Regions from separate parts of the Streptomyces sp. NBC_00385 genome, predicted to be linked through region 1. Evidence: riboswitches for the same ligand, from Rfam matches in the RefSeq annotation. Region 1 holds a riboswitch; each other region holds the start of a gene.
What was found. Region 1 has a riboswitch for S-adenosylmethionine ahead of thrC (threonine synthase). Riboswitches for the same ligand answer to the same signal wherever they lie in the genome.
Positions count from the first base shown of each region.

Region 2: another riboswitch for S-adenosylmethionine. It lies ahead of OG959_RS00075 (putative leader peptide); the one in region 1 lies ahead of thrC (threonine synthase).
Region 3: another riboswitch for S-adenosylmethionine. It lies ahead of OG959_RS02900 (hypothetical protein); the one in region 1 lies ahead of thrC (threonine synthase).

Region 1 is NZ_CP107951.1:3,789,436-3,796,628, forward strand. Features, by position in the region: gene OG959_RS16610 (alpha/beta hydrolase family protein) at 1-371, shown strand, start outside; gene groL (chaperonin GroEL) at 525-2,150, opposite strand; gene OG959_RS16620 (cold-shock protein) at 2,517-2,723, opposite strand; gene OG959_RS16625 (MoaD/ThiS family protein) at 3,169-3,447, opposite strand; gene thrC (threonine synthase) at 3,489-4,784, opposite strand; SAM riboswitch class I at 4,802-4,928, opposite strand; gene OG959_RS16635 (glucosyl-3-phosphoglycerate synthase) at 5,082-6,029, shown strand; gene OG959_RS16640 (alpha,alpha-trehalose-phosphate synthase (UDP-forming)) at 6,083-7,193, shown strand, end outside.
Region 2 is NZ_CP107951.1:15,086-22,278, forward strand. Features, by position in the region: gene OG959_RS00065 (NtaA/DmoA family FMN-dependent monooxygenase) at 1-1,246, opposite strand, end outside; gene OG959_RS00070 (LLM class flavin-dependent oxidoreductase) at 1,265-2,491, opposite strand; gene OG959_RS00075 (putative leader peptide) at 2,565-2,681, opposite strand; SAM riboswitch class IV at 2,721-2,833, opposite strand; gene OG959_RS00080 (sugar ABC transporter permease) at 3,138-4,418, opposite strand; gene OG959_RS00085 (ATP-binding cassette domain-containing protein) at 4,415-5,194, opposite strand; gene OG959_RS00090 (sugar ABC transporter substrate-binding protein) at 5,295-6,383, opposite strand; gene OG959_RS00095 (flavodoxin family protein) at 6,550-7,002, opposite strand.
Region 3 is NZ_CP107951.1:642,398-649,590, forward strand. Features, by position in the region: gene OG959_RS02880 (arabinan endo-1,5-alpha-L-arabinosidase) at 1-453, opposite strand, end outside; gene OG959_RS02885 (TIGR03854 family LLM class F420-dependent oxidoreductase) at 674-1,555, opposite strand; gene OG959_RS02890 (cytochrome P450 family protein) at 1,615-2,871, opposite strand; gene OG959_RS02895 (cytochrome P450) at 2,868-4,166, opposite strand; gene OG959_RS02900 (hypothetical protein) at 4,370-4,819, opposite strand; SAM riboswitch class IV at 4,866-4,975, opposite strand; gene OG959_RS02905 (phosphocholine-specific phospholipase C) at 5,088-7,154, opposite strand.

The DNA of each region.
Region 1 (7,193 bases):
CGCTGGAGGGGCTCGACCGGCCGCTGCTGCTGATGGGGACGGAGAGCGAGGGGTCGGGCGACTACCGGCAGCAGCCGTCGTGGGCGGCGTTCTGGCGCAACACCCGCGGCTGGAAGGCGAACGTCACGCTGACCGGCTCGCGCCACGCCTCGTACACGGACGCGCAGGTGCTGCTGCCGCAGCTCGCACGGCAGGGCGCGGAACCCGGGGACGGGCTGGCGGCGGCGGTCGGGACCGTACGGCCGGACCGGGCGGCGGCTGCGGGGCGGGCGTATGTCACGTCGTTCTTCGGGCGATGGCTGCGGGGCCACGACGACCACCTGCTGGACGGTCCGTCGGACCGGTTCCCGGAGATGGTGTTCAGCAGTTAGGGCCTTTCGTCTGGATCATGCCGGGCTCGCGGGGTCCGGCCTGATCCAAACGAGAGGCCCTAGACCAGCACAGACATGACACCGGCCCCCGGGGACGAATCCCCGGGGGCCGGTGTCATGTACTGCTGTGCGGGAGCTACCGATCCGTCAGGATCAGAAGTCCATGTCACCGCCCGGCATGCCGCCCGGAGCGCCGCCGGCAGCGGCCTTCTCCGGCTTGTCGGCGATGACGGCCTCGGTGGTGAGGAAGAGCGCGGCGATGGACGCGGCGTTCTGCAGAGCGGAGCGCGTGACCTTCGCCGGGTCGAGAATGCCCTCGGCGATCATGTCGACGTACTCGCCGGTCGCGGCGTTGAGGCCGTGACCGATCGGCAGGTTGCGCACCTTCTCGACGACGACGCCACCCTCGAGACCACCGTTGACGGCGATCTGCTTGAGCGGAGCCTCCAGCGCCAGCTTGACGGCGTTGGCGCCGGTCGCCTCGTCACCCGAGAGCTCGAGCTTCTCGAAGACGGCCGAGGCCTGGAGCAGAGCCACGCCACCACCGGCGACGATGCCCTCCTCGACGGCGGCCTTGGCGTTGCGCACCGCGTCCTCGATGCGGTGCTTGCGCTCCTTGAGCTCGACCTCGGTCGCGGCACCGGCCTTGATGACGGCCACGCCGCCGGCCAGCTTCGCGAGGCGCTCCTGGAGCTTCTCGCGGTCGTAGTCCGAGTCGGAGTTCTCGATCTCGGCACGGATCTGGTTGACGCGACCCTGAACCTGGTCGCTGTCACCGGCGCCGTCGACGATCGTCGTCTCGTCCTTGGTGATGACGACCTTGCGGGCGCGGCCGAGCAGGTCGAGACCGGCGTTCTCCAGCTTGAGGCCGACCTCCTCGGAGATGACGGTGCCACCGGTGAGGATGGCGATGTCGCCGAGCATGGCCTTGCGGCGGTCACCGAAGCCCGGAGCCTTGACGGCGACGGACTTGAAGGTGCCACGGATCTTGTTGACGACCAGGGTCGACAGGGCCTCGCCCTCGACGTCCTCGGCGATGATCAGCAGCGGCTTGCCGGACTGCATGACCTTCTCGAGCAGCGGAAGGAGGTCCTTCACGTTGCTGATCTTCGAGTTCACGATCAGGATGTACGGGTCGTCCAGGGACGACTCCATGCGCTCCATGTCCGTGGCGAAGTACGCCGAGATGTAGCCCTTGTCGAAGCGCATGCCCTCCGTGAGCTCGAGCTCCAGACCGAAGGTCTGGGACTCCTCGACGGTGATGACGCCTTCCTTGCCGACCTTGTCCATGGCCTCGGCGATGAGCTCGCCGATCTGGGTGTCGGCAGCGGAGATGGAGGCCGTCGAAGCGATCTGCTCCTTGGTCTCCACGTCCTTGGCCTGCTCCAGGAGGGCGGCGGAGACGGCCTCGACGGCCTTCTCGATGCCCCGCTTGAGAGCCATCGGGTTCGCACCCGCGGCCACGTTGCGAAGGCCCTCGCGGACGAGTGCCTGAGCGAGAACGGTGGCGGTGGTCGTACCGTCGCCGGCGACGTCGTCCGTCTTCTTGGCGACCTCCTTGACCAGCTCCGCACCGATCTTCTCGTACGGGTCCTCCAGCTCGATCTCCTTGGCGATGGAAACACCATCGTTGGTGATCGTGGGGGCGCCCCACTTCTTCTCAAGGACGACGTTGCGGCCCTTGGGGCCGAGGGTGACCTTGACGGCGTCGGCGAGCTGGTTCATGCCGCGCTCAAGACCGCGCCGGGCCTCCTCGTCGAAGGCGATGATCTTGGCCATATGAAGTGGTCCTCCCGGACAGGGGTGGATTTCTCCGGACCGAGTGGCGCCCGCGACGGACGGCCTGCGTGCCTGCCGGTTCCTTGCCCCGGAGGCCTGCGGGCCTCACCGGCCCGGTCCAAGTTTCTGTCACTCTCACCCAGAGAGTGCTAAGCCAATAATTAGCACTCGACCCCCGGGAGTGCAAGCTTCCCCCTCGGGATGTGGACAGCGGCGAGGGGCACGGCGCGAGCGGCCCGGGACGCACGAAGGCCCGTACCTGTGGGTACGAGCGGCCCGGGACGCGCGGAGGGCCCGTACCTGTGGGGTACGGGCCCTCCGTGCGTGAGTAGTGTCGTCGACCGACTGCGTCGAACCCGGCCGGGCTCAGCCGACGGCGAGCTTGACCATGTCCGCCTGCGGCCCCTTCTGGCCCTGCGAGATCTCGAATTCAACTCGCTGACCCTCTTCGAGGGTGCGGTACCCGTCCATCTGGATCGCGCTGTAGTGGACGAAAACATCCGCACCACCGTCGACCGCGATGAAGCCGTACCCCTTCTCCGCGTTGAACCACTTGACGGTGCCCTGAGCCATGCCTAACTCCCCTATTACTGGCCCTTGCACAGGACCGCACTTCGCGGGCCCGGGTCAGAACTCACCCTCCGACAGGAGAGGGTGGGTGCGCCGGAACGCGTCGACCGCGGCCGAATGTATCTGCCCAACTGCCCTCTGCAACAGGTCAATCGGACGAGAATTCTGAGCAGAACCGATCGCCCGAATATGAGGAATTCATGAGATTCCAGGGCAAGTCGGGCCAGGCAAAGGCGACTTATGGCGCAAGGAGCTCGAACACTTTGGCTGCTTCTTGTCGTGGCCAGGCGCATTCTCATATGCGGGGGGCACGGGCAGCGGAGGGGACTTCCCTCACTGTACCCCGCTCAACCATGCAGAATTGCCCCCTCCGCTTCTCTTGCGGAGGGGGCAATCATGGTCACGCTGTGAAGTCGGCCCGGTGGCCGCGAAAGGCCCGGGCCGTGGCTCAGCAGCCGCCGGCGACGGCCGGGATGATGGAGATGCCCGCGCCGTCCGGGGTGACCGCGTCCAGGCCGCCCTCGAAGCGCACGTCGTCGTCGTTGACGTACACGTTCACGAAGCGGCGCAGCTTGCCCTGGTCGTCCAGGACGCGGGCGGCGATGCCCGGGTGGTCCTTCTCCAGGGACTCGATGACCTGGGAGAGGGTCGCGCCCTCGGCCGGGACCTCGGCCTGGCCGCCCGTGTAGGTGCGGAGGATGGTGGGGATACGGACCTTGACGCTCATGGTGGGTGCCCTTCCTGAAGTCTCGGGTGGTCGGAAGCTTCTCAGCTGGTGGCAGCGAGGCCCGCGGCGCGGAAGGCGTCCAGGCTCGGGCGGATCGTGGCGCTCACCTGCGAGGTGGCGGCCACGGCGTCCAGCGTCTTGAGGCCGTCACCGGTGTTCAGGACGACGGTGGTGAGCGACGGGTCGAGCAGACCGGCGTCGATCAGCTTCTTCGTCACGCCGACCGTCACGCCGCCCGCCGTCTCGGCGAAGATGCCCTCGGTGCGGGCCAGCAGCTTGATCGCGTCGACGACCTGCTCGTCGTTGACGTCCTCGACGGCGCCGCCGGTGCGGCGGGCGATGTCCAGGACGTACGGGCCGTCGGCCGGGTTGCCGATCGCCAGGGACTTGGCGATCGTGTTCGGCTTCTGCGGCCGTACGACGTCGTGACCGGCCTTGAAGGCGGTGGAGACCGGGGAGCAGCCCTCGGCCTGGGCGCCGAAGATCTTGTACGGCTTGTCCTCGACCAGCCCGAGCTTGATCAGCTCCTGGAGACCCTTGTCGATCTTCGTGAGCTGCGAGCCGGACGCGATCGGGATGACGAGTTGGTCGGGCAGCTGCCAGCCGAGCTGCTCGCAGATCTCGTAGGCCAGCGTCTTGGAGCCCTCGCCGTAGTACGGGCGCAGGTTGACGTTGACGAATCCCCAGCCCTCGCCGAGCGGGTCGCCGATGAGCTCGGAGCAGAAGCGGTTGACGTCGTCGTAGTTGCCCTCGATGCCGACCAGCTCACCGCCGTACACCGCGGCCATGACGACCTTGCCCTGCTCCAGGTCGTGCGGGATGAACACGCACGAGCGCAGACCGGCCCGGGCGGCGGCGGCGCCCACGGCGCCGGCGAGGTTACCGGTGGAGGAGCAGGACAGCGTGGTGAATCCGAAAGCGCGGGCGGCCTCGACGGCGATCGCGACGACGCGGTCCTTGAAGGAGTGCGTCGGGTTGCCGGAGTCGTCCTTGACGTACAGACCGCCGGTGACGCCCAGCTCGCGGGCGAGGTTGTCGGCCTTGACCAGCTTGGTGAAGCCGGGGTTGATGTTGGGCTTGTCCGCGACATCGGAGGGGACCGGCAGCAGCGGCGCGTAGCGCCAGATGTTGTTGGGTCCGGCCTCGATGCGCTTCTTCAGCTCGTCCGGGGAGCCGCTCGGCAGGTCGTACGCCACTTCGAGCGGCCCGAAACAGGACGCGCAGGCGAAAAGGGGGCCGAGTGCGAATCGCTCTCCGCATTCGCGGCAGGAAAGCGCCGCGGCGGGACCAAGGTCCACGGAAGTCTCGGTGGGTGCTGCAACAGTCTCGATAGCCATGATGGCGAGGCCCTTTCTCCTCATCTTCCTCGCGACGCATTTCGTCACGAGACGGAATTGGCACCTTCCCCACCTGACCTCGCGGTCGGCGGGAGGGTTGCCGGGACTTCAACGGGCCGTTCCCTCAGTCCCTCTGGATGAGCGCTGTGGCACTGGACCATGGATCCAGGCGTTTATCGGCGGATGGACCCCGGCATGCGACGGCCATCTGCGTTGTTCAAGACTGTAACCGAAGCACCGGACTGTTGAGATAGTCGTCCGTACCGCGAGATGGATCACATACAGGGAGTATCGACCGTGCTGGAAGAGGTCGAACGCTGGCTGACCAGGCGTTCCTGGTCAGCCGCCGACCGTCCGATGGACCGTCTGCTCGACGCCAGGAACGGCGCGAACGGTGCGAGCGTGAGTGTGGTGCTGCCCGCGCTGAACGAGGCGGAGACGGTCGGGGACATCGTCACGACGATCCGGCGCGAGCTCATGGAGAAGGTCCGGCTGGTCGACGAGCTCGTGGTGATCGACTCCGGTTCGACGGACGCCACCACCGAGGTCGCCCGCCGGGCCGGCGCCCGCGTCGTCCACCGCGACGCGATCCTGCCCCGCGTTCCGGCCGTCCCCGGCAAGGGCGAGGTGCTCTGGCGGTCACTCCTGGTGACCGGTGGCGACATCGTCTGCTTCATCGACGCGGACCTGAAGGACTTCTCGGCGGACTTCGTCTCCGGCATCGTCGGCCCGCTGCTGACCGATCCCTCGGTGCAGTTCGTCAAGGCCATGTACGACCGCCCGTTCGGCGACACCACCGGTCAGGGCGGCCGGGTCACCGAAATGGTGGCACGCCCGCTGCTCAATCTGCACTGGCCCCAGCTGGCCGGGTTCGTCCAGCCGCTGGGCGGCGAGTACGCCGTGCGCCGCTCGCTGCTGGAGCGGCTGCCGTTCCCGGTCGGTTACGGAGTGGAGCTGGGCCTGCTCGTCGACGCCCTGCACACGGTCGGCCTGGACGCGCTCGCCCAGGTCGACGTCGGTGTCAGGAAGCACCGCCACCAGGACGGCCAGGCGCTCGGCCGGATGGCGGCCGCCATCTACCGGACCGCTCAACTCCGCCTTTCCAGGGGGCATCTGGTCCGCCCGTCACTGACCCAGTTCGAGCGCGGTGAGCACGGGTTCGTCCCGCGCACCTACCCGGTGGACACCGAGGAACGGCCGCCGATGCGCGAGATCGAGGAGTACGTTTCACGCCGCGCGGCGTGACGTGGCCTGCTTTCGCACGTTTGGGCGGTTCATGATCGGGCTAGATTTCGCCCATGGTCTCCGAGCAAGCCCCTCAGCCCGCTGCCCAGGTACTCGTCGCGTCCAACCGCGGCCCGGTCTCGTACGCGCTGCGCGAGGACGGCACCCTCGACGCCAAGCGCGGCGGAGGCGGACTCGTCTCCGGCCTGAGCGCCGTGGACGACAAGATGTGGGTCTGCGCCGCCCTCGGGGACGGTGACCGGGAGGCGGTGCGGCGCGGGGTCGGCGAACCTGGCGTACGGATGCTCGACATCGACGCGGACGTGCACGCCGACGCGTACAACGGCATCGCCAACTCGGTGCTCTGGTTCGTCCACCACCTGCTCTACCAGACCCCCGTCGAGCCGGTCTTCGACGCGGAGTTCCGCCGGCAGTGGGCCTCCTTCGAGACCTACAACCGGGCCTTCGCCGTCGCGCTCGCCGAGGAGGCGGGCGAGGGCGCCGCGGTCCTCGTGCAGGACTACCACCTGGCGCTGGTGCCCGGGATGCTCCGCGAGCTCCGGCCCGACCTGCGGATCGGCCACTTCTCGCACACCCCGTGGGCACCCGTCGACTACTTCCGGCTGCTGCCCGACGACATCGCCGAGCAGCTGCTGCGCGGCATCCTCGGCGCGGACCGGGCGGCGTTCCTGACCCGCCGCTGGGCGGACGCGTTCATCGGCTGCTGTGCGGAGATCCTCGGGGGCACCGGGCACACCCGGATCGGGGTGCACGGCCTGGGCGCCGACGCGGACTTCCTGCGCCGCCGCGCCCATGAGGCGGATGTGGACGAGCGGATGGCGGCGCTGCGGGAGCAGGTGGGCCCCGGCCGGAAGACGATCGTGCGGGTGGACCGTACGGAACTGTCCAAGAACATCGTCCGCGGGATGCTCGCCTACCGCGCCCTGCTCGACGAGCGGCCCGAGTGGCGCGGGCGCGTCGTCCACATCGCGTTCGCCTACCCCTCGCGCCAGGACCTGGCGGTCTACCGGGAGTACACGGCCGAGGTGCAGCGCGTCGCCGACGGGATCAACGAGGCGTACGGGACGGCGGACTGGACCCCGGTCGTCCTCCACGTGAAGGACGACTTCGCCCGCTCGCTGGCGGCGTACCGGCTGGCGGACGTCGCGCTCGTCAACCCGATCC
Region 2 (7,193 bases), 3.8 Mb from region 1:
GCGGGACCAGGATGAAGCCGTCGGCGGCGTCCGCCTGGACGAAGTCGTTGATGGTCGACGCGACGGTGTCCGGTGAGCCGACGAAGGCCTGGCGGTTGCCGGTTTCGATGACGAGGTCGCGGATCGACCAGTTCTTCGCGGCCGCGAGCTCCCGCCACTCCCGGGCGATGGCCAGCGGATCGCGGTACATGCGTACCTGCGCGCGGCCGCGGGCGATCGTGTGTTCGCCGAGGTCCGGGTCGATGTCGGGAAGCGGGCCTTCGGGGTCGTACGAGGACAGGTCGCGGTTCCAGACGAACTCGAGGTGCTTGATCGCGGTGGCGCCGCTGACCTGCTGCCGGCGTACGTCGCGGGCCAGTTCCCGCGCCTCGGCGTCCGTGTCGCCGAGGACGAAGGTCGCGGCGGGAAGGATCAGCAGCTGATCGTGGGTGCGGCCATGGCGGGCGAGCCTGCCCTTGACGTCCGTATAGAACGCCTGTCCCTCCTTGAGGGTGCTGTAGCGGCTGAAGATCGCGTCGGCGCCCTCCGCCGCGAACTCGCGTCCGTCGTCGGAGTCACCGGCCTGGAAGATCACCGGGCGGCCCTGCGGGCTGCGCGGGACGTTGAACCGCCCCTCGATGTCGAAGTGCTGTCCCTTGTGCGCGAAGGACCCGGCCCGGGCGTCCCGGAGGAAGACGCCGGCCCCCTGATCGGCGACGATCTCGTCGCCGCGCCATGAGTCGAACAGTTCGTTGGCCGTGGCGAGGAACTCCTTGGCCCGGGAGTACCGCTCCTCCTGCGGAAGGAATCCGCCGCGGCGGAAGTTCTCGCCCGTGAAGGCGTCCCACGAGGTGACGACGTTCCACGCCGCGCGCCCGCCCGACAGATGATCGAGGCTGGCGAACTGGCGGGCCACCTCATAGGGCTCGTTGAACGTGGAGTTGATCGTGCCGGTGAGGCCCAGGCGTTCGGTGACGGCCGCCAGGGCGGACAGCACGGTGAAGGTGTCGGGGCGCCCGACGACATCCAAGTCGTAGATCTGCCCGCCCTGTTCACGGAGCCGGAGCCCTTCGGCGAGGAACAGGAAGTCGAACTTGGCCCGTTCGGCGGTACGCGCGAAGTGCGCGAACGAGCTGAATTCGACATGGCTGCCTGCCGCGGGATCGCTCCACACGGTGGTGTTGTTCACGCCCGGGAAGTGGGCGGCGAGATGGATCTGCTTGAGCGGCTTGCCGGTGCTGGTGCCGGCGCCGTTGCTGGTGCTCATGTCTGTGGTCCCTCCGGCTCAGACGGCGGCGTAGCGGTTGGCGGGGCGGGCGAGTCCGAGCAGCCCGCGCAGGGTGCCGGCCTCGTAGGCGGTCCGGAAGGCGCCTCGGCGCTGCAGTTCGGGTACGAGTTGACGGGTGATCGCCGGGAGGTCGTGGGCGGTCGCCGCGGGGCGCAGCCGGAATCCGGTGAGCCCGGCCCGCTGCCATTCCAGGAGCAGGTCCGCCAGTTGCGCGGGTGTGCCGGTGAAGACCTTCGCGTCACTGGTGTACGGATATCCCGCGAGGCCGTCGAGCCGGTCCCGGCGGGCTGCTGCGGCTCCGGGATCGTCGTCGAGGAAGACGACGAGGTCCCCGAAGATGTGGAGGGGCTCCTCCGCGCGCCCCGCGGCTGCCTGTTCGGCACGTATCTCTTCGACGATGGTTCGGGCCCGGACCGCGTCGTGCGGGGTGACATAGCCGATGTCCGTGGAGCGGGCCACCAGTCGGAACGGCACGCTTTGGTGGGCCAGGGCGCTGACGACCGGCTGTCCCTGCGGGGGCCGGGGCGTGATCGAGGGGCCCTTGACACTGAAGTGCCGTCCCTCGAAGTCGATGTAGTGCAGCTTGTCGCGGTCGATGAAGCGGCCGGTGGCGACGTCGCGTATCTCCGCCCCGTCCTCCCAGCTGTCCCAGAGTCGGCGCACCGCCTCGACGTAGTCGGCGGCCTCCTCGAAGAGTTCGGCGGTCAGGTCGCGGACGGCCGGGGTGTCCAGGTCCTCGACGCCGAAGTGCGGGAACGTGCGGCGGCCGAAGTGCGCGGCTTCGTGCTGCCGGGCCGACACCTGAATGCGCAGACCGGCCCGGCCGGTGCTGACGTAGTCGAGCGTGGCGATCGCCTTGGAGATGTGGAACGGCTCCGTGTGCGTGGCGACGACGGTGGGAACGAGCCCGATGTGCCGGGTCAGCGGGGCCACGCGGGCGGCGACGAGTACCGCGTCGAGGCGCCCGCGCTCCTGGTCGGTGCGGTCGTCGGGCCCCGTGAACCGCGAGGACTGGAGCCCGAGCGCGTCCTCGATCGTGACGAAGTCGAGCAGGCCGCGTTCGGCCTCCTGGACGGTGTCGGCCCAGTACGCGGCGGTGAGCAGTTCCCCGGGCCGGGCCTCCGGCTCACGCCATGCGGCCGGGTGCCAGCCCGCGCCGTTGAGCGCGACGGCGAGGTGCAGGGGGGAGGACAGGGGAGGGTGCGGGGATGACGGTGCGGACACGACAGGCTGCCTTCCTGATCGACCGTGGGTGATCGCCGGGCCTCGTCGGGAGGTTCGGCGTCGCGGGTACGGATCAGGAACAACAGAGCGCGGCAGCCACGCGCTGGAGGTCGATGTGGGGCCGGGAGTAGAGGTGGACGCGGCGCCGCGGGGCGAGCACCCTGACGAGCGGGCAGGTCACCGATGGCATGACCGTCGCCTCCGCTCTTCCGGCTCGGCGGGCCCGGAGGCCTCGCGCTTGCGGAACCCGGACGGGCCCCGCCTGGTCGTCACCTGAAGCACCCCGCCGCGCAGGAGGGTTGCCGGTCGGCAAGCCAGGGCTTGACGCTGACACTCATGACCTGCCCGGAACGCTACGCGCGCCGGGCCCGCCGCGCAATGCCCGGCGGATCATGGCCGTACTCGCCTTGCTCCGACTCGCCTTGGTCCGACTCGCCTTGCTCCGACTCGCCTTGCTCCGAACGACAACAACGCGGCTGCGCCGCCTGTTCCGTCCACCCGCCCTATCAGGGCGGAGAGTTCCGGCGTCACCGTCCCCGCCCCCGGAGGACGGTGAGCGGCACCTGCGCACCGAGCCCCTCCCGGGCTCCGGATCGCGGCAGTCCGGACGCGCCTTGACCGCCGCACGGGCCCGTCCGCGTACGGATCACGCGCGCCCCGCCGCCTTCTGGGTCCTGCGGGACAGCGAGTCCACGACCACGGCCGCCAGCAGGACCGATCCCGTGATCATGAACTGGACGGCGTTGCTGACACCCATGATGTTCATCCCGGACTGGATGGACCCGATCACCAGGGCGCCGAGCAGGGCCGACCAGACGGAGCCGCGCCCGCCGAACAGACTGGTCCCGCCGATGACGGCGGCGGCGATGACGTTCATCAGCAGATTGCCGCCGCCCGAGGTCTGGCTCGCCGACTGGATCTGTCCGGCGAGGAAGAGGCCCCCGACCGCCGCCATGGCGCCGGCGATCGAGAAGACGGTCATCCGGACGAACGGCACGCTGATGCCGGCGCGTCGCGCCCCCTCGGAGTTGCCGCCGACCGCGAACACCTTCCGCCCGTACGTGGTGCGGCGGAGCACGAAGTCCAGTACCACCAGCACGATCAGAAAGATCAGAAGGGCGAGCGGGAGGCCCTGGTACTGGTTGAGGATGTACGCGGTGACGAACGCGATGGCGGCGATGACGACGGTACGCAGCACGATCTCGGCGACCGGCCGGGACGGCACCCGGGCCGCTCTGCGGCGTGCGGCGTCCAGGAGGGAGGCCGTGAGGAAGAGTCCGACCCCGACGGCCGCGGCCGCGTAGGCGGCGGCCGGGCTGTGGTAGATGGTCGAGTAGATCTCGGCGACGATGCTGTCGGCGGGGATGTTGACCGTGCCGCTGGATCCCAGTACCTGGAGCATCAGCCCGTTCCAGGCGAGGTTGCCTGCCAGGGTGACGACGAAGGCCGGCACGCCCACTTTCGCGAAGAAGAAGCCCTGGATGAGGCCGACGGCCGCTCCGCCCAGCACCGCGACGAGAAGCGCCAGCCATTCGTTCATGCCGTTCAGGACGTTGAGCACGGCGAAGATCGCAGCGCACAGGCCGCTCACGGAGCCGACGGACAGGTCGATCTCGCCGAGGAGCAGGACGAAGACGATGCCTACGGCGATCATGCCGGTGCCGACGATCTGCTGGCTCAGGTCGGAGAGGTTCTGGGCCGAGAGGAACGTACTGTTCAGGCTGCCGAACACGGTCCAGATGATGATCACGGCGATGACGACGGGCAGGGAGCCCAGTTCCCCGCTGCGCGTCTTGCGCCAGAACTCGCCGGCGTACCCGCGGATGCCCTCGTCGCGGACGAGCAGGCGGGTGTCGACGGCCGGCATGGCATCGCGTGCGGGTTCCTGGGCGGCGTCGTCGGCGTCGCGGGCGGGATCGCGGGTCATCGCTCCTCCTCCCGCTTGCGGGCCTGGCGCCGGGTGACCGCGCTGTCGGAGGCCCCGGTGATGGCGGAGATGATCTCCTCGGTGGTGGTGGAGCGCCGGTCGAAGAACCCGTTGTTGCGGCCGAGTCGCATCACCGCGATCCGGTCCGCGACCGCCATCACGTCCACCATGTTGTGGCTGACCAGGATGGTGCCGAGGCCGCGGTCGCGGAGCCGCTCGACCAGGTCCAGCACCTCGGCCGTCTGCTCCACACCGAGCGCCGCTGTGGGCTCGTCCAGGATGACGACCTGGGGATCGCCGATCAGCGAACGGGCGATCGCCACCGTCTGACGCTGTCCGCCGGACAGCGAGGCAACGGGAATGCGGACGCTCGGGATGCGGATGGACAGCGTGTCGAGCAGTTCACGTGACCGCTGGTCCATGCGGACCTCGTCGAGCACGCCGAAGCGGCGCAGTTCACGGCCGAGGAAGAGGTTGCCGACCACGTCGAGGTTGTCGCACAGGGCCAGATCCTGGTAGACGGTCGCGATGCCGAGGTTCTGGGCGTCGTGCGGGCGGCCGATGGTGACCTTGCGGCCCCGCCATTCGATGGTGCCCTCGTCGGGTGGGTTGACTCCCGCGATCGCCTTGACCGCGGTCGACTTGCCGGCTCCGTTGTCACCGACGAGCGCGACCACCTCGCCGGGGTGGACGTCCAGGTCGAAGCCCGACAGCGCCTGGACGGCGCCGAAGCGTTTGGAGATCCCCCGCAGAGTGAGCACAGGTTCTTGCGGCAAAGGAACCGCCTCCTCCGCTGCCCGTCCGTACGGGCCGGCGGTCTCGTCCCCCGCCGGACGACCGCGCGGAGGCGTTCGTCCGGAGTCGTGGACACCGGGGCTACTGGAGACCGGTCTCCTCACAGGCGTCCGCGTAGTTCGCGGTGCAGATCTCCTCGACGGAGTAGAGGCCGTCCTTGACGACGGTGTCCTTGATGTTGTCCTTGTCGACCACGACCGGGGTCAGCAGCTTGGCCGGGACCTTCTCGCCGCTGCCGCTCGTGACGGTGGTCGGTGTGAGGTTCTTGGGGATGTCCTTGCCCTGGGCGAGGGCGACCGCCATCGCAGCCGCGGTGTCCGCCTCCGGCTTGTACGGCTTCTCGATGGTGATGGTCTGCGTTCCCCCGAGGATCCGCTGGATCGCGTCGAGCTGGGCGTCCTGACCGGTCAGGGGCACGTTGATGCCGGCCGCCTTCAGGGCGGTGGCGATGCCTGCGGCCAGACCGTCGTTGGCCGAGTACACGCCGACGATCTTGTCCTTGCCGAGGGCACTGATGGCGCCCGCCATCTGCTGGTTGGCGTTGTTCGGGTCCCAGTTCGGGGTGTCGTACTCCTTACCGATCTTCACCTTGCCGTCGAGGACGGAATGGGCGCCGGCCTTGAACTCGGCGGCGTTCGGGTCGGTCGGCGAACCGTTGTGCATGACGATCTCGCCACTGTCCGCCTTGTCGCCCAGCGCGTCCAGCAACGCCTGGCCCTGCAGTTCGCCGACCTTGCGGTTGTCGTACGAGACGTAGGCGTCGACGGGCCCCTGCGCGAGCCGGTCGTACGCGACGACCTTCACGCCCGCGTCGCGTGCCTTCTGCACGGAGGACTGGATCGACTTGGCGTCGACGGCATCGAGGATGAGCACCTGGTCGCCCTTGGCGAGAGCGGTGTTCACCTGCTGCTGCTGTGTGGTGGCGCTCTCGGCGGCGTTGTAGTAATCGATCTGGGCGCCGGGCGCCAGTTCCTTGATCTTGTCCTCGATGTACGGCCGGTCGAACTTCTCGTACCGCGTGGTCTTGCTCTCGGGCAGCAGCAGGCCGATCTTGACCTCGTCGGCTTGGCGGTCCGCTCCCGGCTGCGCCGCGCCGCTGGTCGCCACCGCTCCCAGGGACAGGGCTGCCGCTCCGGCCAGGGCTATCGCGCTCCGCAATGTGCTCCTCATGGGAGGCTCCTTCTCGTACTGCGCCGTCCCTTCGCGGGGAGAGCGCGGAAACGAAACCACACTTTTGGCCTACATATCGACATTAGCGGCAACCCGGAGACCGGCAAGCGGGTGGCGGTGACGGGGCCGCCGCGCCCGGCCACCGGGCCATGAAAGGCTTCGCGCGTCAGTCCGCCAGGCCGGCAGCGAGGGTCGCCCCCAGTTCCCAGCACGCATCGGTGTCCGCCTTGGCGATCTCTCCCGTGACTTTCACGGCGTCCGCCGCACGACGCCATCCCAGCCCCGTCGTGATCGACTCGATGGCCCGCACGGCACCGGTGACGTCGTTCCCGCCGTGTACGTAGTACCCGAAGGGACGGCCCCGCGTCGCGTCCAGGCAGGGGTAGTAGACCTGGTCGAAGAAGTGCTTGAGGGCGCCGGACATGTAGCCGAGGTTGGCCGGGGTACCGAGCAGCACACCGTCGGCGGCGAGGACGTCGGACGCCGTCGCGGCGAGCGCCGCCCGCCGGACGACCTCGACCCCCTCGATCTCATCCGTCGTCGCACCGGAGACGACGGCTTCGAACAGCGCCTGGCAGTTCGGCGAGGGAGTGTGATGGACGATCAGCAAGGTAGCCACACCCGGAACCCTGCAGTGGCCGCCGCCCTGCCGCAAGTGAGCCGGAGTCCGGCGCGCCGGGCGCCGCTCACCCGGAGCCGGAGTCCGTCGGCTCGGGTTCGCCGTCCAGTCCGTACGGCTCCGCAGCCATGCCGTCAGCCGGTGCTCGCGCGCGTCCTGGCCGGACGGTCGACTGCTCAGGAGGTGGTAGC
Region 3 (7,193 bases), 3.1 Mb from region 1:
GCTCGACGCGTTCGAGGTGTACACGGTGCCGTAGTCGGTCCAGCTGCCCGGCTGCCCGGTGGTGGAACCGGCGAGCCCGATGGCCGAGGTGTTCGACCCGAACGACGAGACGGCGTAGTACATCAGGTACTTGCCGCCGCGGAACGAGATGTCCGGTGCCCAGGGGTCGGACGCCGAGGAGTAGTTCTTCCACCAGCCCGGCGGGGTGCTGAAGGCCGACCCGGAACGGCCGAAGGCGGTGCGGTCGGTGGAGGTGCGCAGCTGGAGGCTGTCGCCGGTCGAGTAGAGGAGGTACTGCCCCGAGGACGTCCGGACCATCGAGGGGTCGTGGACGACGATGTCGCCGGTGACCGTGCCGGGGTTGGGGTAGGCGGACGCGCTGCCCGGCACGAGGGCCAGCAGCAGTGCGGCGGGGAGGACCGCGAGGGTCCTTCTGCGGGTGGTGCGGCTCATGAGGGGACCTCCTGCGTTCGGTTACGGGAGGAGCGTGGGCTCGTACAGCAGTCGCCGCCGGAAGACGGATGGTTGCCATGCGCATGACAGTGCAAGCACTGTTCGATATATCGAATGACGCTCGTAACTTCGAACGGGACCGTAGGGTCGAACAGTTCGCGCGTCAACGGGTCGCGCACCCCCGGGAGAAGAATCTCCCCAGGGACCTTCTCAGCCCGTCTCAGTTCTGCCGGGGCAGCAGTTCGGCCTCGAATCGGTCGACGAACGCGTCGAAGGGCCGGCCCTCTGCGGAATAGACCACGAACTTGCTGAGACCGGCCTCGACATAGCCGTCCAGCAGCCGGTGGAGTTCCGGCCATCCGTCGGCGACGAGGTCCCGTGGGTCGCTCTCCGGAGCGCGCCGGTGAATCGCCTCGGCCAGCTCCTGCGGAATGCCGTTCTCCGTCACCATGAGACTGATCCCGAAGTGGTCGGGCTCGATCTCCCGTCCCGCCTCCTCGGCCGCGGCCTGAATCGACTCTCGGGCCCGCCTCGCCGCATCGGGCGTGAGGAAGGACCCCAGCCAGCCGTCTCCGTACCGCCCGGCCCTGCGCAGTCCTGCGGGCGCGCTGCCCCCGAGCCACACGTCCAGGGGCTTCGCGGGCAGTGGCCCGATCCGAGCGGCGTCGACGCTGAGGAACTCCCCGTCAAATCCCGCGACTTCCCCGCTGAGTGAGGCCCGCAGCAGTTCCATCGACTCGTCGAACAGCGCCCCGCGCCGCCCGTCCGGCGCGGGGAACAGTTCCCGTTCGGCGGGCCGGGCCGGCTGGAGCCCGAAGACCGGCAGCACGCGCCGGGGCGAGAGCCCGGCCAGGGACGCCAGTTGCTTGGCGACCAGGACCGGGTGCCGCCCCGGGAGCACCGCCACCGAGGTGCCGACCTTGAGCCGGCTCGTCCTCGACAGGGCGTGGGCCATGCCGACGAAGGGGTCCACGGCCTCCGAGCAGACGTGTTCGGACAGCCAGAGCGAATCCACACCGTCGTCTTCGAGGCGGTCGACGATCCGGCTGAAATCCGACAACGCCGCACCTGCACCGAGCCCGACTCCGAAGCGGATCCTCATGACAACCACCCTACGCGCGCCGCCTTCCGAGCAGGCGCGGGCGGTCGAGCCGAGCGGAATCAGGCGTTGAGCAGAACGGGAAAGGCCTCCATGTCGTTCTGCGTCATCACGGGCAGCTTGCGGATGTCCGCGTCAGGGACCGCGAGCTGCAGCTCCGGGAACCGTCCGAAGAGCGCCGGCAGGGCGATGCCCGCCTCGACCCGGGAGAGGGCCGCACCGGGGCAGATGTGCGGGCCGTGTCCGAAGGTCATGTGCCGGATGGGGGTGGCGCGGGTGATGTCGAACGCGTCGGCGTCGGGGCCGTGCTGCGCGGGGTCGCGGCCGATCACCCGGTAGGAGATGACCACGCCCTCTCCCTTGGCGATGACACCGTCACCGACCTGGATGTCCTCGGTGGCGAACCGCATCAGCAGATGGGTCGTCGGGGTGTCCCACCGCAGGGTCTCCTCGATGACGGTCTCCCAGGAGACCTTCCCGTCGAGGACCAGGCGCAGCTGGTCGGGGTGGGCCAGCAGGGCGCGTACGGCGTTGAGGATGAGCCCGATCGTGGTCTCGTGCCCGGCGGCGACCATCGCCTTGAGGTTGCCGACCACCTCTTCCTCGGTCAGCGGCTCGCCGCCCTCGTCGGCGAGGATGAGCGCGGAGGTCAGGTCGTCGGTCGGCTGCGCGGTCTTCTCGCGGACGAGCCCGGCGTAGAAGACGTCGAGATCGGCGAGGAGGGCCAGGCGTTCGTCCTGCGGGGTGAGCATCGAGAAGAAGGCCTTGTACTGACGGGTCAGCATGGCGTTCTCGGCGGGATCGACACCCATCAGCATGCCGACGACCCGCATGGGCAGCGGCTGCGCGAACACCGACTTGAGGTCGACGACGGCCCCGTCCCTGCCGCCCTCGGCGAGGGCGTCGAGCAGCTCCTCGGTGAACTTCTCGATGTCGGAGCGTATCGCCTCCAGCCGGCGGGGCGTGAGCGCCTGGGAGGTCTTGGTCCGCAGCCGGCGGTGCTCGTCGCCGTCGACGGTGAACATGGACCGGCCCGCGTCGATCATGCCGATGAGGGGCCACGCGTGCGTCACCTCGCCGCTCTGCCACAGGCCCCAGGCGTCGAGGTCCTTCACCAGTCGCGGGTCGAGCAGGAGCTGCCGCGCGTCGGCGTGCCGGGTGAGGGCCCAGGCCGGGACACCGAGCAGCTCGATCCGGGCCAGCGGTCCGGCGTCGCGCAACCGCGTCGTCTCCCCGTCCAGGTCCTGGACCATCGGGTCGATGACGACGGTCCCGCCGTTCGGGGCTGCGGCCTGGGCGGCGGCGTGGGGGCAGTTCACGAGAAGTCTCCTGTCGTACGAACGGGGGTGAACCGAACGGGGAGCGAGGTGGTGCCACGCAGGAACGCGGAGGGCCGTCGTACGAGGTCGTCGACGGGAACGGCGAGCTGGAGATCGGGCAGCCGGTCGAGCAGGACCTCGATGCCGGTACGGGCGATGATCTCGGCGATCTCCTGGGCGGGGAACGGGCACCGGTACTCGCCGTGGCTGAAGGCGAGATGGGCGCCGTTGCCGCCCTGCGCCGGTCCTCCGGTGCCGGACACGCCCTGCCGGATCAGCGGGTCGGTGTTGGCTGCGCCGAGCCCGAGCAGCAGCATGTCCCCGGCCTTGATCCGCTGACCGCCGAGCCGGGTGTCCCGTACGGCCCAGCGCCCGGCGAGGATCTGGGTCGGCGTGTCCTCCCAGAGCACCTCGTTCATGGCCTCACCGATGCTGCGCCGGCCACGGGCCATGGAGTCGGCGAACGCGTCCTCGGTGAGCATCAGCCGCAGGGAGTTGCTGACCCAGTCGGCGGTGGTGAGGTGCCCGGCGGCCGTGATGGCCATCAGGTCGAGCATGTACTCCTCGTCGGTGAACGCCTCGGGGAAGGCGAGCATGCGGGAGGTCACGTCATCCCCGGGCACGGCCCGTTTCGCGGCCACCAGCCGGGCCATGTGTTCCCCGAACCGCAGATGGGCGCTCTGCGCGTCCGGTCCGCCGTCGGCCAGGTCCTTCAACACCTGGGCGATGTCGGCACCTTCGTCATCGGGAAACCCGACCAGGCGGGCGAGGACGAGAACGGGAAGGGGCTCGCAGAAGTCGGCGACGAGGTCGGCCGTGCCACGGCTGCACACGTCGTCGATCAGCCGGTCGGCCAACTGCTCGCAGTGGCTGCGGATCTGGAACGGATCGGCGCCTTCGAGGGCCGGCCCGACCATCCGGGCATGCCGCCGGTGCTCCTCGCCGGCGCTGAAGTAGATGGACGGCAGGGGGCGCCCCACCATCGGCAGCAGCGGCCAGTCGTCGGGGATGTGGGGCCACTGGTTCCACAGGCCGACATCGCGCGGGAACAGCTCGCCGTCACTGGTGACTTGATGGAGTTCGCGGTACCCGATGACCAGCCAGGCCGGGAACCCGCCCGGCAGTTCCACGGGGACGACGGGTCCGTGGTCACGCCGCATGGTGCGGTACACGGCCTGCGGTTCGGTCTGGAACCCGGGGCCGCCGAGCGGCACGGCTCCGGTGTGCGCCGGACAGCCGGGAGGAGGCGGAGGAGGGGAGGTCGGCGCGGGCTCTGTGGAAGAAGGGCGCGTCATGAGTCCTGACTCCTGTGGCGACAGCTGCACGCGTCATGATCATGCGATCAACGCATGTTCACTATAAGGATTTTGTGTGACCTCGGAACGGTCAACGGCGATCAATCCCACACCCTGAACGGAACAACAGGACGACAACTCGGCACAATTGATGAGCATCGCGATGTACCGCTCGGGCCGACGCGCATCACGACGGAGCGGGCCTAAGCCAGGAACGCACGGCCCCCGGCACGGTCACCGTCGGCCCCGGCCTCGCACAGCTCCCCGCCCTCGTACCCGACGTTGACCAGCCCAGCGGCACCCCCCGCTGCCGCACCCGCGGCTACTGAACCCTCACCATCGCCGTACTCGAGCTTCAGCGCATGCCAGCGCGCCAGCCAGTACACCCGCCCGCGGTGACCGGCGAGGGTGTCCCGCAGCGCGGCGGGAGCGTGCGTCCACACGACGGGGAGGGCACCCGCGTAGTCGAAGGCGGCCCGCAGTTCGACCCACCCGTCGTCGCGGACATCACCGGAGGTGAGCAGGATCTCGACGGCCTGCCCCGGCTCCTGGCGGCACTTCTTCGCGTGGATCCAGTGCACGCGGTGGCCCGCGGCGTAGCGCGAGCACTCGTCGCTCCGCACGGAGTCGTTCTGGGTGAGATGACGCAGCATGGTGGGGTTCGCCTTCCGGGACAAGGACCCCGAGCGCCTGCACCGTGGTCCGCTGTTCCCCGTGCCCTTCGCACGGGGCAGGTCGTCACCCGGAGCACCCGCAGCGGAGCGGGGTGCCGTCCAGCAAGCCGGGGCTGTGCACTGGAACTCATGACCCGTACAAGATGCTAACGCACGCAAACCAACCGCCCGACGGGTGGTCAGGGGCCGGCGGGCGCCCGCCCGACGGACACCGCCCGCCCCCGACCACCTCTCCAGGCGCTGCCGGTCACCCGGTGACGAGACCCGGGTCGCTCGTACCGGCCTGACCGGTCTCGACGTGTCCGGCGAAGCGCCGCAGGAACGTGGGTTCCACGTCGGACACGACGGTGACGTCGTACCAGTTCTTGCTCCCCCGCAGGTCAAGCACCTGCTTGACAGTGGCGCCCGCACGGACCTCGACGGTCTGCACGCCGCCCCCGTACCCGGCGGCGCTGCGCACGGTCAGACGGACGGCAGCGGAGCCGCCGTTGACGAAGGTGAGCTCAAGCCCCCCACCGGACGTGACATGACGAGCCGTCACCTCGGGTCCCGTCACGTTCCCCCCGGCCCGGAAGGTGCGCAGGAAACCGTTGGGGCCATGGACGGTGAGGTCGGTCACTCCCTTGGAGTAGGCCGTGTTCCAGCTGTCCGCCAGGGACTTGCCGGCTTCGGTGGTGTACGTCCACGGCCCGTCGGTGCGGTTGGCGGAGGTCACCAGGAACTGCGCCCCTGCGGCGGCGCCGCCGCTGAAGGTGAGGCGGTACTTACCGGTGGCCGTATCGGCGGCACCGTCGACGAAGGGCGCGTAACGCAGCGGCCGGGTGGGCCGTGCGCCCTTCTCCTGCTTGGGCACGCTGCCGGTGGCGGGCGGGGCGGGGACGTAGTCGGGGTGCCGGAGGCGGTCCGGAGGTTCGTAGGCGTCGGTCGACGGCAGCGGGACGTCCGAGGCGTCCGCACTACGGAAGTCGAAGGCAGAGGTGAGATCTCCGCAGACAGCGCGCCGCCAGGGCGAGATGTTGGGCTCGTGCACACCGAAGCGCTGTTCCATGAACCGGATGACGGAGGTGTGGTCGAAGACCTCGGAGCACGCGAACCCGCCGGTGCTCCAAGGGGAGACGACGAGCATGGGCACCCGCTGACCGAGCCCGTAGGGACCGGCGGCGTACCGGATGTCGCCGGGGAAGTAGTCGGCGGTGGTGTCCACGGTGGACAGCCCCTGCGCGGGCCCCGAGGGCACGAAGGGCGGCACGACGTGATCGAAGAAGCCGTCGTTCTCGTCGTAGGTGATGAAGAGGGCGGTCCGGCCCCAGACCTCGGGGTCGGCGGTCAGCGCGTCCAGTACCTGGGAGATGTACCAGGCACCGTAGTTGGCAGGCCAGTTGGGATGCTCGCTGTAGGCCTCGGGCGAGACGATCCAGGAGACCTTCGGCAGCGTCCCGGCCCGGACGTCGGCCTTCAGGTCGTCGAGGAGCCCGCCACCGTTCTTGATGTCGGTACCGGTGCGGGCCTTGTCGTGGAGAGGATCCCCGGGCTCGGCGTTGCGGTAACCGTTGAAGTACAGCAGCGAGTTGTCACCGTACGTCCCCCGGTAGGCGTCGTCGATCCACCCCCAGGACCCGGCGGCGTCCAGCCCGTCACCGATGTCCTGGTAGACCTTCCACGACACCCCGGCCTGCTCCAGCCGCTCGGGGTAGGTGGTCCAGCCGTATCCTGCCTCGTCGTTGCCGAGCACGGGGCCGCCTCCGGAACCGTCGTTCCCCGTGTACCCGCTCCACAGGTAGTAGCGGTTGGGGTCGGTGCTCCCGATGAACGAGCAGTGGTACGCGTCGCAGACGGTGAACGCGTCGGCGAGGGCGTAGTGGAACGGTATGTCCTCACGTGTGAGGTGAGCCATGGTCGTCGCGGTCTTGGCCGGCACCCATTGGTCGTACGCACCCTTGTTGAACGCCCGGTGCCCGCCGGCCCAGTCATGGTTCAGGTCCCGGAGGAACTGCATCCCGAGCTCGTCGGCGGGCGGCCTGAACGGCAGCACCTCCTTGCCGAGGAGATCCTTCTGGTGCCAGACCGGCTTTCCGCTGGGGAGCGTGACGGGCCGCGGATCACCGAAGCCGCGCACGCCGTTCATGGTGCCGAAGTAGTGGTCGAAGGAACGGTTCTCCTGCATCAGGACAACAATGTGCTCGACGTCCTGCACGCTGCCCGTACGCCCCTTCGCGGGAAGGGAGGCGGCGCGGGCGATGCTGCTCGACAAGGCCGTATAGGCGGCTGTCCCTCCGGCGAGTTGCAGGAGGCGTCGACGGTTCAGTTCTGCCATGGGTGGGGGCCTCTGTGGGGTGAGGGGATATGGCGACGA